DNA from 2 places in the Bradyrhizobium sp. SZCCHNS1022 genome. Region 2 is predicted to be linked to the other one. Evidence: riboswitches for the same ligand, from Rfam matches in the RefSeq annotation. Region 2 holds a riboswitch; the other holds the start of a gene.
What was found. A riboswitch is a leader RNA that binds a small molecule or an ion and turns the genes downstream of it on or off. The one in region 2 is predicted to bind cobalamin.
Positions count from the first base shown of each region.

Region 1: linked by a shared signal. The riboswitch ahead of QX071_RS06695 (TonB-dependent receptor plug domain-containing protein) and the one ahead of QX071_RS30085 (HupE/UreJ family protein) in region 2 are both predicted to bind cobalamin.

Region 1 is NZ_JAUETT010000001.1:1,486,527-1,494,418, reverse strand. Features, by position in the region: gene QX071_RS06715 (ABC transporter permease) at 1-500, opposite strand, end outside; gene QX071_RS06710 (ABC transporter permease) at 466-1,425, opposite strand; gene QX071_RS06705 (peptide ABC transporter substrate-binding protein) at 1,476-3,269, opposite strand; gene QX071_RS06700 (hypothetical protein) at 3,498-4,076, opposite strand; gene QX071_RS06695 (TonB-dependent receptor plug domain-containing protein) at 4,172-6,181, opposite strand; cobalamin riboswitch at 6,404-6,622, opposite strand; gene QX071_RS06690 (hypothetical protein) at 6,711-6,968, opposite strand; gene QX071_RS06685 (hypothetical protein) at 6,992-7,684, opposite strand; gene QX071_RS06680 (hypothetical protein) at 7,810-7,892, opposite strand, start outside.
Region 2 is NZ_JAUETT010000006.1:410,936-418,827, reverse strand. Features, by position in the region: gene QX071_RS30100 (cobyric acid synthase) at 1-517, opposite strand, end outside; gene cobO (cob(I)yrinic acid a,c-diamide adenosyltransferase) at 522-1,130, opposite strand; gene cobU (bifunctional adenosylcobinamide kinase/adenosylcobinamide-phosphate guanylyltransferase) at 1,154-1,690, opposite strand; cobalamin riboswitch at 1,729-1,922, shown strand; gene QX071_RS30085 (HupE/UreJ family protein) at 2,040-2,681, shown strand; gene QX071_RS30080 (DUF1636 domain-containing protein) at 2,678-3,091, shown strand; gene cobW (cobalamin biosynthesis protein CobW) at 3,088-4,122, shown strand; gene cobN (cobaltochelatase subunit CobN) at 4,132-7,554, shown strand; gene cobG (precorrin-3B synthase) at 7,551-7,892, shown strand, end outside.

The sequences.
Region 1 (7,892 bases), on a different contig from region 2:
AGCCAGCCCTTGAGGAAATCACGGAACAGATAGATCACGAGCAGCAGCAGCGGAAGTTGCGGCAACGACAGGAACAGGTCGGTCAGCCACATCAGCGCGGCATCGACGACGCCCCTCGAGGCGCCGGCAATGGCGCCGACGATGATGCCGAAACACAGGCCGACCGCCATCGCCGCAAAGCCGACTGCAAGCGAGATGCGGCCGCCATAGATCATGCGCGAGAGCAGATCCTGGCCGAGATCGTCGGTGCCGAACGGATGATCCCAGGACGGCGCTGCGAGGCGCGCGGTGAAATCGATCTCGTTGATCGGCACGCGCCACAGCCAAGGCCCGATCAGGATCGACAACGCCAGCAACGCCAGCACAAGGACGCTGACCGCCGCGAGGCGATGGCGCAGAAAGCGCCGAACCGCGTCGCGGCCGGGCGAGAAACGGCGTTTGCGCTTAACCGGCGCGACGACCGTCTCAACGGAAGGAGATACGTGGGTCAAGCCAGCCATACAGGATATCGGCGATGAGGTTGAACAGGACGACCAGGCAGGCGAACACGAAGGTCACCGCCATGATCACAGGCGTGTCGTTGGCGAGGATCGCGCTGATCAGGAGCGAGCCGATGCCGGGAATGCGGAAGATCTGCTCGGTGACGATGGCACCGCCGAACACGGTCGGCATCTGCAGCGCGACCAGCGTCACCACCGGGATCAACGCGTTGCGCACCACGTGCTTGACGATCACCTTCTTCTCGTTGAGCCCCTTGGCGCGTGCGGTGGTGACGTAATCGAGCTTGATGACGTCGAGCACGGCGGAACGGATGTAACGGGTGTAGGACGCGGCCTGGTACAGGCCGAGCACCGCCACCGGCATGATCGCCTGCTTGATGTTCTCCCAGTACCAGAGCCAGCCGGTGGCGTGGATGTCGGTGCGATAGACGAACGGCAGCCAGCCGAGGTTGACGCTGAAGATCAGGATCAGCAGCAGGCCGGTGAAGAAGGTCGGCAGCGAGAAGCCGATGAAGGCGAAGGTATTGGCGATCTGGTCGAACACCGAATAAGGCCGCATCGCCGCCAGCACGCCGATCGGCAGCGCCACCGCCAGCGCCAGAAGCTGCGCGGTGCCGACCACGTAGAGCGTAGCCGGAATCCGCTGCATGATCAGCGTGTCGACGTTGACGCGGCTGGCAAAGGAGAAGCCCCAATCGCCATGCAGCATGGCGATCAGCCAATGCAGGTAGCGCACCATGATTGGATCATCCATCCCGAACTTGAGGCGCAGCGCCTCGCGTACCTCGGGAGGGATGTTCGGATTGCTCGCGAGCTCGCCGAACGGATCGCCCGGGGCGAGCGCCAGCAGCACGAACAGGATGAGGCTGATGCCGAGCAGGCTCGGCACAGCGACGATAAGGCGCCTGAGAAGGTAATTTCCCATCGCTCCCGCCTTACAAAGTTGCGGTGATCATCGGGGTGGCGTGATGCGCGTCAAGTCTCGCGATACCAGTTGGCGATCTGCCAGAGATCGTTGTCCCAGCCGCTCTTGTTCACCACCATGCCGTTCTTCAACCCGATGCAATTCTTGCGGTTGATCTCGGGCAGGATGTAGTTGTCCTGAACGACGAGATCGTTGAGTTTGATGAACATCGCCGCGCGCTTGACCGGGTCCAGCTCGCTCTGCGCCTGGCGGTAGGTCTCGTCATATTCCTTGTTCTGCCAGCGCGAGACGTTGCGCCCCTGCCACTTGTTCTCCTTGTTCGCGATCTCCCACGAGACGAACTGATTCATGAAGAATTGCGGGTCGGCCTGCGGCATGGTGGTCTGGTACATCTCCATGTCGCAATAGAAGTGGGTATAGGTGTCCGGATTGGCAGCGTCCGAGGAGAAGAACACCGAGGCGACCACGGATTTGAGCTCGACCTCGATGCCGGCCTTCTGACAGGCCTGCTTGATGATGGCCTGGTTCTTCTGGCGCGGCGCATTGATCGAGGTCTGGAACACGACCTTGAGCTGCTTGCCGTCCTTCTCGCGGATGCCGGACGAATTCTTCTTCCAGCCGGCCTCCTCGAGGATCTGGTTCGCCTTCTCGATGTTGAACTCGAACTTGTTATTCGGCGAGCGGAAGCGTTCGGGATTGTTGAGGAAGTTCGCGGTGGCGATGCCGGCGCGGCCATAGATGAATTTCTGCACCGAGGCGCGGTCGATCAGCAGGTTCATCGCCTTGCGCACGGCCGGATCCGAGAACAGCGGATGCTTGGTCTTGACGCTGGCGCGCTCGCCGTCGACTTCGGTCCAGGGATCGGTGACGTTGAGGGCGATGTATTCGATATAGCCCGTCACCGTCTGCTGGGCCTTGCCCTGGCCGCCCGCCTCCAGCTTCATCAGGATCTCGTCCTCGACCTGGAGAAGATAGGCATAGTCGTATTCGCCGGTCTGCAGCACCGCGCGCGCTGCGGACACCGCATCGCCGCCGCCCTTGGCCTCGACCGTGTCGAAATAAGGCCGGTTCGGCTGGTGATAGTCCGGGAAGCGCTTGCCGGCGATCGAATCGCCGGGCTTGAAATCGACGTACATATAAGGGCCGGTGCCGATCGGCTTCAGATTGGCCGGCGCCTCGCGCGATTTGCCGCCGATGTAATCGGCAAATACGTGCTTGGGGATGATCTGACCGAAGGCCGCGACAAAGGGATCGGCCCAGAACGGGGTGGGCTGAACGAACGTCAGCTTCACGGTGTGATCGTCGATCTTTTCGACCGACTTCAGGCTCTTATAGCTGCCGATCGAGACCGCAGCCGTGTCGGGATTGACAGCATACTGCCAGTTGAAGATGACGTCGTCGGCCGTGAACGGCTGACCATCATGCCATTTCACGCCCTGCTTCAGCTTCCAGATCACCCAGGTGTAGTCGGCCGCAAGGCCGCCATTCTCCTTGGTCGGAATCTCGGCCGCGAGGATAGGTACGAGATTGCCGTCGGCGTCCCAGCCGGCCAGCGGCTCATAGAACAGCCGGCAGGCTTCCTGATCCTTGGTGCCGATCGCGAAATGCGGATTGAGCAGGGTCGGTGCCTGCCAGAACAGCAGCTTCAGCGGACCGCCGCCGCCGGCCTTGGTCGGCTTATAGACGATCTCTTCCGCGGCAATTGCGACCCCAGAATGGGCCAGCATCGCACCGGCCATCGGTGCGCTCAGCCCAACGGCGATCATCCGTTGCACAAATTCTCGGCGGGACAGGCGCCCGGCTTTGACATCGGTGATCTGGTTTCGAAGGTCGCGCTCGTACATTCAACAGCTCCAGCTGATGCTCATCCAAGAAAACGTTACGCCTCCATGCAGATGCCTGGAGCGGCGTGAAATTGGATCAGCGTTCGGAGCAACTGTCAAAGCAGATTCCGGGCCAACCTTTGATTCGACCTTCGTTAGATGACCTGCCGCGGGATTCGCTTCGCAGCTGCGGCAGGATCATTCCAGGGCGATACCGGAAAATGGAACTACCGGCAGGCCGCACCACAATTACAAGGCGCGCTCGGCGCGGAACGAGCCCAGCAAGCGAACGGCCTCGCAAACCGCGACCAATCCGATCAACCATGCCATGCTGGTGAGACCGATGCGCAGCACGATCGCGGGCTCGAAAGCCGCCGCGCCGCCGAGCACCGGCGTCGCGGCGAGCAGAACGAACTCATAAGCGGCATAGGCGCAGAGCAGCGTGGCGGTGAGCGCGAGCGGCGCTGGAACAAGCCGCGGCAAGACGCGCAACGCCGCCGATGCGAGCAGGGTTGCGGCCAGCGCGGCGGCGCCGATGGCAAAGCCCCACGCCAACGTGGTGGCGTCGATCGGATAGCCCAGCGCGCAGAAGCCGATGCCCTGATTGACGAGCCATGCGCCGGCGATCACCGCGAGCGCCGAGCCCTGCGGCAGCATCGCAGCCGCCACCACGGCGAACGCCGCGAACGGCGTCGCACAGGCGAGCGCGAGACTGGCGAGGCAACTCGCGGCGGACAGCAGAGCAAATGCGAACAATGGCTGATATCGCGGCGCGACCGATGCGAGCGAAATGCCCATCGCGGGGCGGAACTGACGATCAAGAGCCATGACAATTCTCCTTCGGTTGCTAAGTCTAAACTTTTCTGTCGGATGGCGATAGGCCGCACGATCCGCCTCGGAGCGGCCGCGCTCGGGAGACACCCTCATTGCACGCCATAGCTGGCGACCCGGATGCCACCGAACACGCCGAGCCCCGGCGCCAGGAAACCGGTCGGGTTCTGGTAGTGCCTGTTGAAGAGATTATCGACGCGCGCGAACAGCTTCACCTGGTCGCTGAGCGCATAATCGCCGCGCAGATTGACGATGGTATAGCCCGGCGCGGTCAGGCCGGAGACCAAGCCGTCACGGCTCACGTCGCGCCAATCGGAGACATGCAGCACGGTGGCCGACACGGTGAGCGGATCGACCGGCCGCCAGGTCGCGGTGGCGCTCCACTTCTGCTTGGGCCTGCGCAGCAATTGCTGGCCGGTAATCGCATCGACCGCGCGGGTGAAGGTGTAGTCGGCGCGGACCGCCAGCCGGCCGGTGACATCGGCCGCGACAAAGCTCTCGGTTCCCTCCGTCCTGGCCAGGCCGACATTGGCGTAGGAGGTGAACGTGTCGTTGGTCGCGATCAGATTGGTGATGCTGTTGTGGAAATAGGTCGTGCCGAACCGGATGCGGCTGGCAAACAGCGGCTGCTCGAAGCCGAGATCATAGCCAGTGCTTTCCTCCGGCCGCAGGTTGGGATTGCCGAAGAAATTGAACGCCGGAAAATCCTGGTAGAGCTGGCTGAGCGTCGGCGCCTTGAAGCCGGTGCCGTAACTTGCCTTCAGCTTGGTCTCGGTCAACGGCACGATCACGGCCGGCGCGATCCGATAGGTCGCATGCGAGCCGAATGCGTCGTTGAGATCATCGCGCACATTCGCGACCAGGAAAAATCGCTCGGCGAATGACGACTGCAGTTCGATGAAGCCCGCTTTGTTGCCGTTTTCCGCCGAGAGCGCCGCCGTGGTCAGGCGTTCAGCCTGCTGCTCCGCACCGACGATGACGTCGTTTCCCGGCGCAATCCGGGTGACCGCGTGCCAGTCGTATCTGAGCCGTTCGCCTTGCCCCACGGTGGAGGAGAGATCTCCGGGTGCGAGATCGGAGCTCCTATCACTGGTGTAGTTGACGCCGAAATAATTGGTGATGCGGCCGCCGGGCAGCGACCACACCGCCTCCTGGCGCGTTGCGAGCTGGTGCACATTGTGCCGGCTCTGCGCGGCATTCGGCACGCTGGGAAAGCCGCCGTCGCCGGTGAACAACAAAGTCGCATCAGTGTAGCGGACCACCGAATTGACGGTCCACTCGTCGTTCAGCGCAAGGCCGAGCTTCGAGGAATACGTCATGTTGTCGTAGCTGTTGCCGATCGCCTGCTGTCCGGGCGGCAGCAGCTGCAACGGCGTCACCGGCACATCGCCGGCATGAAGGTGCGCGACGTTGACTGCGTAGTTGAAATTGTCCTGCGATCCGCTGACGCCCGCGGTCTGGTTGAACGTATTGAACGAGCCCGCTTCAACCGACGCAACGGCGCGGGCGGGACCCTCGCCCTTGCGGGTGACGATCGAGACCACGCCCCCGATCGCATCCGAGCCATAGAGACCGCTTTGCGGACCGCGCAACACTTCGAGCTGCTGGATGTCGGCGGTGAGCAGATGCGCGTAGTCGAAGGCGCCGTTCGGTGTGGCGGGATTGCCGAGCTCGATGCCGTCGATCAGCACTTTGGTGTGGTTGGAATTGGTGCCGCGCACGAACACCGAGGCCTGTCCGCCAGGACCGCCGGCCTGGACCACATTCAACCCGGGAATGGTGCTCAGCAGGTCGGGCACGGTCCGGTATTGCTGAGTCTGGATGTCCTTGGCGGTGACGATGCTGATCGAGCTTGCCGCCTGGGCCGCCGGGCTCACGATGCCGGTCGGACTGACGGCGACAGATACGGCATTCGCGGACGTCGATGCTGCAGGCGTAGGCGACTGCGTCCGCGCATCCGCTGGCGCATGGAAAGCTGAAGGTCGCGCACGCTTCGGCTGCGACTTGGGTTTAGGTCTGGGTTTGGGCGCCGCCACCTCGACCGGAGGCAGCAGATCGGGTGAGGCCGACTGCTGCGCTTCGGCGGCGAGCGGACCGGCCATGACGATGGCAGCGACAACACGAGACGCGACGGGGCCGGCGCGCAAGCGCGCAGCGGCGATGAGAGGAAGACGGATGCAACGCTGAGACAAGAATGGCGGAGACATGGGTCGAAGACCTCGGCGGGACGGCAGTGGCACGTCACCGCGAACGAGGTCTCACGCCAGGACGCGGCAACGCGCCTCGGGTGAAACGATGTCAGTACTCCCCGACCGACATCCTCGCGTGTGACCACGGCTGACGGCAGGTCTCCTGGCTCGCGGGTCGTCACCTTGCGCCGCCTTCCCAGGACCGAGATTCCCAGTGGCATCTGACGCGAGATTCGCCGCTTACAGTTGCGGGGGCAGCTGCGGCCTTCGGGCGATCTCCATCGCGGAAGATCTCCCGGCACCGCATTCCCTTTTGATCCCCGGCGAAGGGGAACCGTCGGGAGGCACATAGAAGGAGGGACGTGACGGTGTCAATGCCGGCCCGGCGCGACGCAGAACGGTCAGCAGAGGTCCGAAAACGGCAGCCGCGGGGCGCTCTGCCTTATCTCTCGCGCTTCATCTTCTTGAAGCGGACGCTCTTGCCGTCCGGCAGCCGGGTGGCGACATAGCCGGCGTCCAGGCAAGCCTCACGCTGCGGCATCCTCTCCTGCGGACTGCGCAGGCTGTCCCACCACGAGGCGCGCTGCGCCGCACGCGGCAGGCTCGCGCCGATGAGCTCCTCGATCTGATCGAAGCTGAGCACAAGTTCGGGAAGCGTCTGCTGTTTCAGAAAATCGCGTAAGGAGTCGTAGTCGGACACCAAATCCTCGTCGTCGGCCGCGTTTAGATCGCGGCGGCGACCTTATCCAAACCGATGATGCGCGCAAGCTTGCGCACCTCGTCCTTCTGGTCGTCGCGAAGCTGCCAGAGCAGCGGCATCGCCGCCGATTTCAGCTGCTGCACCTCGTCGGAATCCGGGTCGATCGGCATGCTGCCGGGTTTCGGATTGCCCTGACGCGTGGCGTGGATCTTGCGGGCGACCGCGCGCAGCGCGGTCTCCACCGCAGGCCAGTAATATTCCTGATCGGGCGATAGCTTCAGCCGCTCCTTGATGCCGGCGATCTGGCCATCGCTGAGCAGGGCATAGGCCTTCTGCACCTCGGGCCGCAGCGCCACCAAGGGCTTCTGCCTCGGCGCGGCCGGCTCGGCAACTTGTGCGGACGCCACGATGGCGCCGGCGATCTGCGCTGGCGTAGCCGGCTTCGGCATCTCAGCGTCGGCGGCGGCATAGGCAAAGGCCTGGCGCACCGGCTCGCTCGGCGCAGCGGTCGGTTGCGTGTCCTCGGTCAGCGATGAAAAGTGAGCGACAGTGAGGCGGTCGCCCTTGGCCTGCCGGTTGGAGACAGGGCTCTTTGCCACCACGGCCGGCATCTCAATACCGGCTGCCGGCACGCTGTCGCGGAACAGGATGCTGGTCGCAGCTGCCCCTGCCACGAGCACGCACACCAAGGCCACAAGGGTGATCGATTTCGTCACGCACATCTCCGTATCCCCGGCGGTACGCCGCACTTTGCCGAAAACTGGGAGCAAATTAAGGCTTTCGGTTTCCATTGTTGCCGGAGGGCCTCACTGACCGGCTCAATTGCGCTCTCAGGGCGCCCTTATGCAGCCGCGTGCAGGTCGTAGGCCGCCTGAATATCGGCAACGATATCGGAGGCTTCCCACAAGGCCGCAGGTTCCACCG
Region 2 (7,892 bases):
TGACGCCGCCGCGATCGATATCTCCGATCAGGACCACCGGCAGGTCCGTCGCACGGGCAAAGCCCATATTGGCGATGTCGCCGGCGCGAAGATTGATCTCGGAAGCCGAGCCAGCGCCTTCCACCAGCACAACGTCTGCGTCGTCGGCGAGGCGCGAAAGACTGTCGAGCACCGCGCCCATCAGTTGTGGTTTCATCGCCTGATAGGCCGATGCCTTGGCGTTGCCGATCACGCGGCCTTGCACGACGACTTGCGATCCGACCTCGCTCTGCGGCTTCAGCAGCACCGGGTTCATGTGTACCGAGGTCGGCCGCTTCGCCGCGCGCGCCTGCAGCGCCTGAGCGCGGCCGATCTCGCCGCCATCTGCGGTCACGGCCGCATTGTTCGACATGTTCTGCGGCTTGAATGGCGCCACTTTGAGGCCGCGCAAAGTCAGCGCCCGCGCGAGCCCGGCAACGATGAGCGACTTGCCGACGTCGGAGCCGGTGCCCTGGAACATGATGGCGCGCGCGACCATGCGGTTAAAACTCGATGCCTTCCTGCGCCTTCACGCCGGCGGTGAAGTGATGCTTGACCAGATTCATCTCTGTGACGAGATCGGCGGCTTCGATCAATTCGGGCTTGGCATTACGGCCGGTGACGACGACATGCAGATCGGGGCGACGCGCACGCAAGGTTTCGACGACATCAGTGATCGGCAGGTGATCATAGCGCAGCGCGATGTTGAGCTCGTCGAGAATCAGGAGCCGGATCGAGGGATCGGCCATGAGCTCCTTGGCCTTGGCCCAGGCGCGCTCGGCCGCGGCGACGTCGCGGGCACGATCCTGAGTCTCCCAGGTAAAGCCTTCGCCGAGCGTGTGCCATGTGACCTGGTCGCCGAACTTTTCGATCGCCTTGCGCTCGCCGGTTTGCCATGCGCCCTTGCCGAATTGCACCACGCCGATGCGGAAGCCGCGGCCGAGGGCGCGCAGCATCAAGCCCCAGGCAGCCGTCGACTTACCCTTGCCCTTGCCGGTGTGGACGATCAGCAGGCCTTTTTCAACGGTCTTCGATGCGACCTCGGCGTCCTGGATCGCTTTGCGGTTCTCCATCTTGGCCTTGTGGCGCGCATCCTCGTTGTGGTCACTCATTCTCGTTTCCTCTCGATGCGCTGCTATTTCAACGTCAGCGGCAGGCCCGCCGCCATCAGGATCACGCGATCCGCGGATGTTGCAATATCCTGGTTGAGGCGGCCCTGCGCATCGCGAAACGCGCGGGCCAGCGCGTTATCCGGCACGATGCCGAGCCCGACCTCGTTGGAGACGGCAACGATTGGGCCCCTGGCGGCAGCTAATGCATCGGCGAGCTCACGACAAGCAACGGCAACGTCGCGGCCGCTCAGCATGATATTGCTGAGCCAGAGCGTGAGACAATCGACCAGAACAGGTGTTGCAGAATCGCCGTTCGCCGCCACGGCAGCTGCAAGATCGAGAGGTGTCTCGATCGTCCGCCATCCATCGGCGCGGCGCGCTTTGTGTTCGGCGATGCGCGACGCCATCTCGTTGTCGAACGCCTGCGCGGTTGCGAGATAGATCCAGGGGGAAGGGAGGGCGGTGATCAGCGCCTCCGCGTACCGGCTCTTGCCGGAGCGCGCGCCGCCGAGCACCAGGGTCAGGCGCGGCAGGGCAGGGCTAGGCGGGGCGGGTGGCATGACGGCAGGATTTCCGATTGACGGGCTTTGGCTCGATCCCGTATCTAACAGATGACGGTTCTCCGAAAGGAGAGATTTAGGGAACGCGGTGCGGGATCTCCTCCCAAGGCCGCGGCTGCCCCCGCAACTGTAATCGGTGAGTGCGAGGCCTTTGAACCACTGGGAAACCGGGAAGGTGGTCTCGCGCGGCGACCCGAGAGCCAGGAGACCTGCCGTCGACATTGCTGTTGGCCGACCCGTCGCGCGGGGAGTCGCGATGCAGGGTTCTGATCCCGGAACTGTCTGGGATGCCGTCGGGCGCAGCGTATCGCACGAACCCTGACAGGTTCGGGCATCGACGGAGACGGCCATGAGATTTCCCACCAGATTTCCAACCCGCATCGCGTTTGCAGTCGCAGTCGTGGCACTGTTCGCCGATCCTGCATCGGCCCACCATATGATGGGCGGCAAGCTGCCGCAGACCTTGGCGCAAGGCCTGCTCTCCGGGCTTGCTCACCCCGTCATCGGGCTCGATCATTTCGCCGCGATTGTGGGAGCGGGCATCGTCGCTGCGCTGATCGGCCGTGGCTTTGCGCCGGTGTTGGCCTTCACCACGGCTATGATCGCCGGCGTGATGCTGCATGTCGGCCGCGCTGATATTCCCGCCGCAGAGCTTCTCGTCGGGTTGTCGACGGCCGCAATCGGCCTGCTGATCCTGCTGCGCGCCGGCTTCGGTGTGCTGCCGGTCGCGATCCTGTTTGCGTTGACCGGGATAGTGCATGGCTACGCGCTGGGCGAATCGATCGTTGGTGCTGAAAGCGCGCCGCTGGGCGCCTATCTCGCCGGGCTGCTGGTGATCCAGAGCGTCATTGCCGCCGGTGCGTTCCTGGCCACCCGGATGATTGCTGCGCGCGGCGTTTCCTTCTCGCTTTTCGCGCTGCGGATCGCGGGCGCCGCGATTGCGCTGGTGGGCGGTGCGGCAGCCGCCATGGCGGCTGGTCTGGCCGGATGAGCAGCACAGACCCGGGCGCGACGACGTTGTTCGTCTGCGTCACCTGCCGGATGCAGAGCGCCGAGCCTGCGTCCAGCGAGCAGCCGCGTGCCGGTGCGCGGCTACTCGAGGCCATCCATGCGGTCGCAGCCGAGCATCGCGATGTCACCGTGGTGCCGGTCGAGTGCCTCTCGAATTGCAGTCGCGCCTGCACGGTTGCGGTCACTGCGCCTGGCAAGTGGACCTATATCGTCGGAGCGCTCGATCCGGATGTCCATGCCGATGATGTGCTCGCTTTTGCCAGGCTGCATCAGGTCCACGAGGCCGGCCTGCCGCCGTGGCGGGAGCGTCCCGAATACGTGAGAAAAAACACGATCGCCCGCGTGCCGCCGCTGCCGTCGCGCTCATCCAAAGAGGCTTCGCTGCCATGAAATCCTTCGCAAAGACGCCATGCACGATCGTCACCGGTTTCCTCGGCGCCGGCAAGACCACGCTGGTGCGCAACCTGATCGAGACCGCGAACGGTCGCAGGCTCGCCATCATCGTCAATGAGTTCGGCGATGTCGGGATCGACGGCGATATCCTGAAAGGCTGCGGCGTGCCGGATTGCCCGGAGGATCGCATCGTCGAATTGTCGAACGGCTGCCTGTGCTGCACCGTCGCCGACGACTTTGTGCCCGCGCTGAAGAGCCTGCTCAATCAGAACGAACCGCCCGAGCACATCGTGATCGAGACTTCCGGCCTCGCGCTGCCGAAGCCGCTGGTGCAGGCGTTCAATTGGCCGGAGATCGCAACCCGTGTCACCGTTGACGGAGTCGTTGCAGTCGTTGACGGGCCGGCCGTGATCGCCGGCCGCTTCGCCGATGATCCGGAGGCGCTGGCGGCGCAGCGCGCGGCGGACGGCTCGCTCGATCACGACAATCCGCTCGAAGAGGTGTTCGAGGATCAGCTGCTCTGCGCCGATCTGATCGTGGTGAACAAGAGCGATCTCATGACGGATGCGGAGCGGCAGGCGGTCGCTGCCGAGATCGCAGCTAAGGTGCAGCGTGCCGTCAAGGTGATCGCGTCCGAGCACGGCAAGCTGTCGGCCTCCGTGCTGCTCGGGCTGGGTGCGGCGGCCGAAGGCGACCTCGGCGCGCGGCCATCGCATCACGACAATGAGGCTGAGCACGATCACGACGATTTCGAAAGCTTTGTGCTCGACGTGCCGGCGCAGGCCTCGCCCGACGTGCTCCTGGCCCGCATCGCGGATGCTGTCGGTGCGCACGATGTGCTGCGGGTGAAGGGTTTCGTGGAAGTCGCAGGCAAGCCGCTGCGGCTCCTGATCCAGGCGGTCGGCAACCGCATCCAGCATCAATTCGAGCGGCCCTGGCGCGCCGGCGAGGAGCGGCGTGGACGGCTCGTGTTCATCGGCGAGCGCGGCCTCGACGTGGCCGCGATCAAGAACCTGGTTGCCGGCTAGCGAGGGCCGATGCATCTCCTGGCGACATCAGGTGCCGCGCTCGACGACCTCGAACAGGCCGTCGATCTCGCGCAGTCGCCGGCCGAGGTCGTGGTTCTGTCGTTCTCCGACAGCGACCTGTCGGCACTGGCCGAAGCGTGGCGAGGATCGCCGTCAGAACTGCCGAGCTTGCGTCTCGCCAGCCTGAAGCGGCTGAAGCATCCGATGTCGGTCGACCTCTATATCGATCGTGTCGCCGTTTCGGCGCGCGCCGTCGTCGTGCGCTGTCTCGGCGGGCTCGATTATTGGCGCTACGGGCTGGAGCGCCTGGCTGATGTGTGCCGGAGCCGAGGCATTCTGCTGGCGGTGCTGCCGGGCGACGACCGCGCCGACGAGCGGCTCGATGCGCTCTCGACGCTGCCGCTCGACGTCACCTCGAGACTCTATGGCTACCTGCACGAGGGCGGCACCGCCAATGCGCGCGAGGCGCTGCGCTATCTGAATTCGCTGCTGGGGCGTGAAGCCACATTTGCGGAGCCGGTTGCGCTTGGCTCTATCGTTGGATTCGCGGCCGGGCGTGGCGCCGTTCCCGTCGAGGAGTTGTGCGTTGCGGGTGACACGAAGCCATGCGCGCTGATCGTGTTCTACCGCGCCAGCCTGCTCGCGGCCGATACAGCGGCGATCGAAGTTCTGCAGACGGCGCTCGAGCGGGAAGGGCTTGCGTCCGCCGCCGTCGCGGTGACAAGCCTGAAAGATCCTGACGTTGCGGATGGATTGGAACGGCTGATCAAGGCGCGACGGCCAAGCGTCGTCCTTAACGCCACGGCCTTCTCGGCCCTGCGTGAGGACGGCACCACCGTGCTTGACCTCGCCGTCGCGCCGGTGCTGCAGATCGTGCAGGCCCAAAGCAGTGAGGATGCCTGGACCTCGTCCGCGCGCGGTCTGTCGCCGACCGATCTCGCCATGAACGTGGTGCTGCCGGAGCTGGATGGGCGTCTGCTGGCGCGCACCATCGCGTTCAAGGGCGAGGCGCCGTTCGATGACCAGCTCGAATTCGGCGCGGTCCGTTATGTACCGCAGCCTGATCGCATCGCCTTCGTCGCGCGGCTCGCAGCGCGCTGGTGCCGCCTGCGGACGACGCCAGCGGCGAACCGCCGCCTCACGCTGATGCTGTCGGATTATCCGGCGCGAGGCGGTCGTCGCGGCTATGCGGTCGGCCTCGACACCGCGCAAAGCGCGACCGAAATCGCGCAGCTGCTCGCCGAGCAGGGCTATGATCTCGGTGCGTCCAGCCCAACTGCCGCTGACATCGAGGCGCTGCTGAGAGGTCAAGCGTCGGAGCTCGCAGTGCCTCTTGCTGCGTATCAGAGCCATCTCGCGGCCTTGCCAGACGATTTGCAGCGCGAGCTTGCGGCGAGTTGGGGCGCAGCGGAGGCAGATCCGACCTTTGTTGACGGCGCATTCCGCTTTCCGGCCCTGCGTGCAGGACATCTGCTGATCCTGCTACAGCCGGATCGCGGCGCTCATGTCGATCGCAAGGCGGGTTATCACGACACCACGGTGCCACCGCGTCATGCCTATGTCGCGCTCTATGCGCATTTGCGCGAAGTGGAGCAGATCGACGCGCTGGTGCATCTCGGCGCCCACGGCACCTTGGAATGGCTGCCGGGCAAGGCGCTCGCCTTGTCGCAGAATTGCTGGCCGGAGGCCGTGCTCGGTCCGCTGCCGGTGATCTATCCGTTCATCGTCAACAATCCGGGCGAGGCCATGCAAGCCAAGCGCCGGCTTGGCGCGGTGACGCTCGGCCATCTGACGCCGCCACTGTCGCAAGCAGGCTTGCACGGTCCGCTGCTCGAGCTCGAGGGGCTGGTCGAGGAATATGCGGAGGCCGATGGGCTCGATAAGCGTCGCCTGAAGCTTCTGGAGGACGAGATCGTCGCGCGCGCCTGGGCAAGCGGCCTCGCTGCGGATTGCGGCCTGAAACAAGGCGCAGGCGGACGGGAGGCCGTCGCCAAGCTCGATGCGCAGCTCTGCGACATCAAGGAGCTTTCGGTTCGTGAGCGGCTGCACGTGTTCGGTCGTGCGCCGGATGATGTTGCGATCGGACTGCTCGGCGATGCTATCGCCGCTGCTGGCGGTACCCGTAACGAGGCGAAGGATCGTGCCGGGATCGATGCCTGCATCCGCGCCAGCGCCGCGGCCGAACGTGCGGCGCTGCTCGCCGCATTAGACGGCCGACGCATCGGGGCTGGACCGGCCGGAGCGCCGAGCCGCGGCAGGCTCGATGTGCTGCCGACTGGGCGCAATCTCACCGCAATCGATCCGCGCGCGATCCCGACCCGCACCGCTGCCGTGGTCGGTGCCCGCGCCGCCGATGAGGTGATCCGCCGCTATCTGCAGGATCACGGCGAGTATCCGCGGACCCTGGTGCTCGATCTCTGGGCCTCCGCCTCGCTGCGCACCGGCGGCGACGATCTCGCGCAGGCGCTCGCTTATCTCGGCGTGCGGCCGCGCTGGGATTTTAATTCCAACCGTGTCATCGGCGTCGATGTGCTGCCGCTGGCCTCGCTCGACCGTCCACGCATCGATGTGACCTTGCGCATCTCGGGCCTGTTCCGCGATATCTTCGAAGCGCAGATCGCGCTGTTCGACCTCGCGGTGCAGACCGTCGCCGCCCGTGAGGAGGACGATGCCGACAATCCGCTCGCTGCCGCAAAGCGTCGCGGCGAGAGCTTGACGCGCGTGTTCGGCGGCGCCCCCGGGACTTATGGCGCGGTGGCTGCGAGCCTGGCGCTTGGCTCCGATTGGGAGAGCCGCCAACAATTGGGTGAAGCCTATCTGGCGGCGACGAGTCACAGTTTTGGTACTGCCCCCGAGATCGCACAGGCCCAGACTGGCTTCCGCGAGCGCGTCCGCAGCGCCGATGCGCTGGTGCATCCGCAGGACGACCGCGAGCGCGACCTGCTCGACGGCGAAGAGGTGGCCGATTTCGCCGGCGGCTTCGCTGCGGCAGCGTCCGCGCTGGGTGTCTCGCCAGCGCTTCTGCATCTCGATACCAGCCGTCCCGATGCGCCGAAGGCGCGGGCGTTCTCGGAAGAGATCGCACGGGTGGTGCGCGGCCGGCTCACCAATCCACGCTGGATTTCCGGCATGCTCGCGCATGGCTATCGCGGCATCGCGGAGATCGCCCAAGGCGTGGATGCGCTGTATGCTTTTGCCGCTACGTCGGACACGGTACCCAGCCATCTGTTCGATGCGACACATTCGGCCCTGTTGCTCGATCCATCGGTGTGCGACGCGATGCTGGCGCGCAATCCTGCAGCGGTGGCTTCCATCATCTCCCGGCTCGACGATGCACTGCGGCGCCGGATGTGGGTGCCGCGCCGCAACGCCGTCGCGGATGAGCTCGCTGCAATCGCAGCGCGTGTGAGAGTTGCGGAGGCGAAGGCATGACGGCTTCCTTCGACATCAAGGGATGGTGTCCTGGCGCACGACGCCCGATGCAGAGCGGGGATGGTTTGATCGTCCGCGTCAGGCCGCATGGCGGCAGACTGCCAGTCCGCGCGCTCGAAGCGTTGGCCGAGGCCGCCGCCCGGTTCGGCAACGGACAGATCGATCTGACGCGGCGCGCCAATCTGCAGCTTCGCGGCGTGAAGCCGGAGACGCTTGCACCCTTGTGGGAGGTCCTGTCCTCGCTCGATCTGCTTGATGACGATGCAGAGCTGGAGGCCATCAGGAATATCGTCATCAATCCGCTCGCAGGGATCGACCCGACTGAGATCGCCGACATG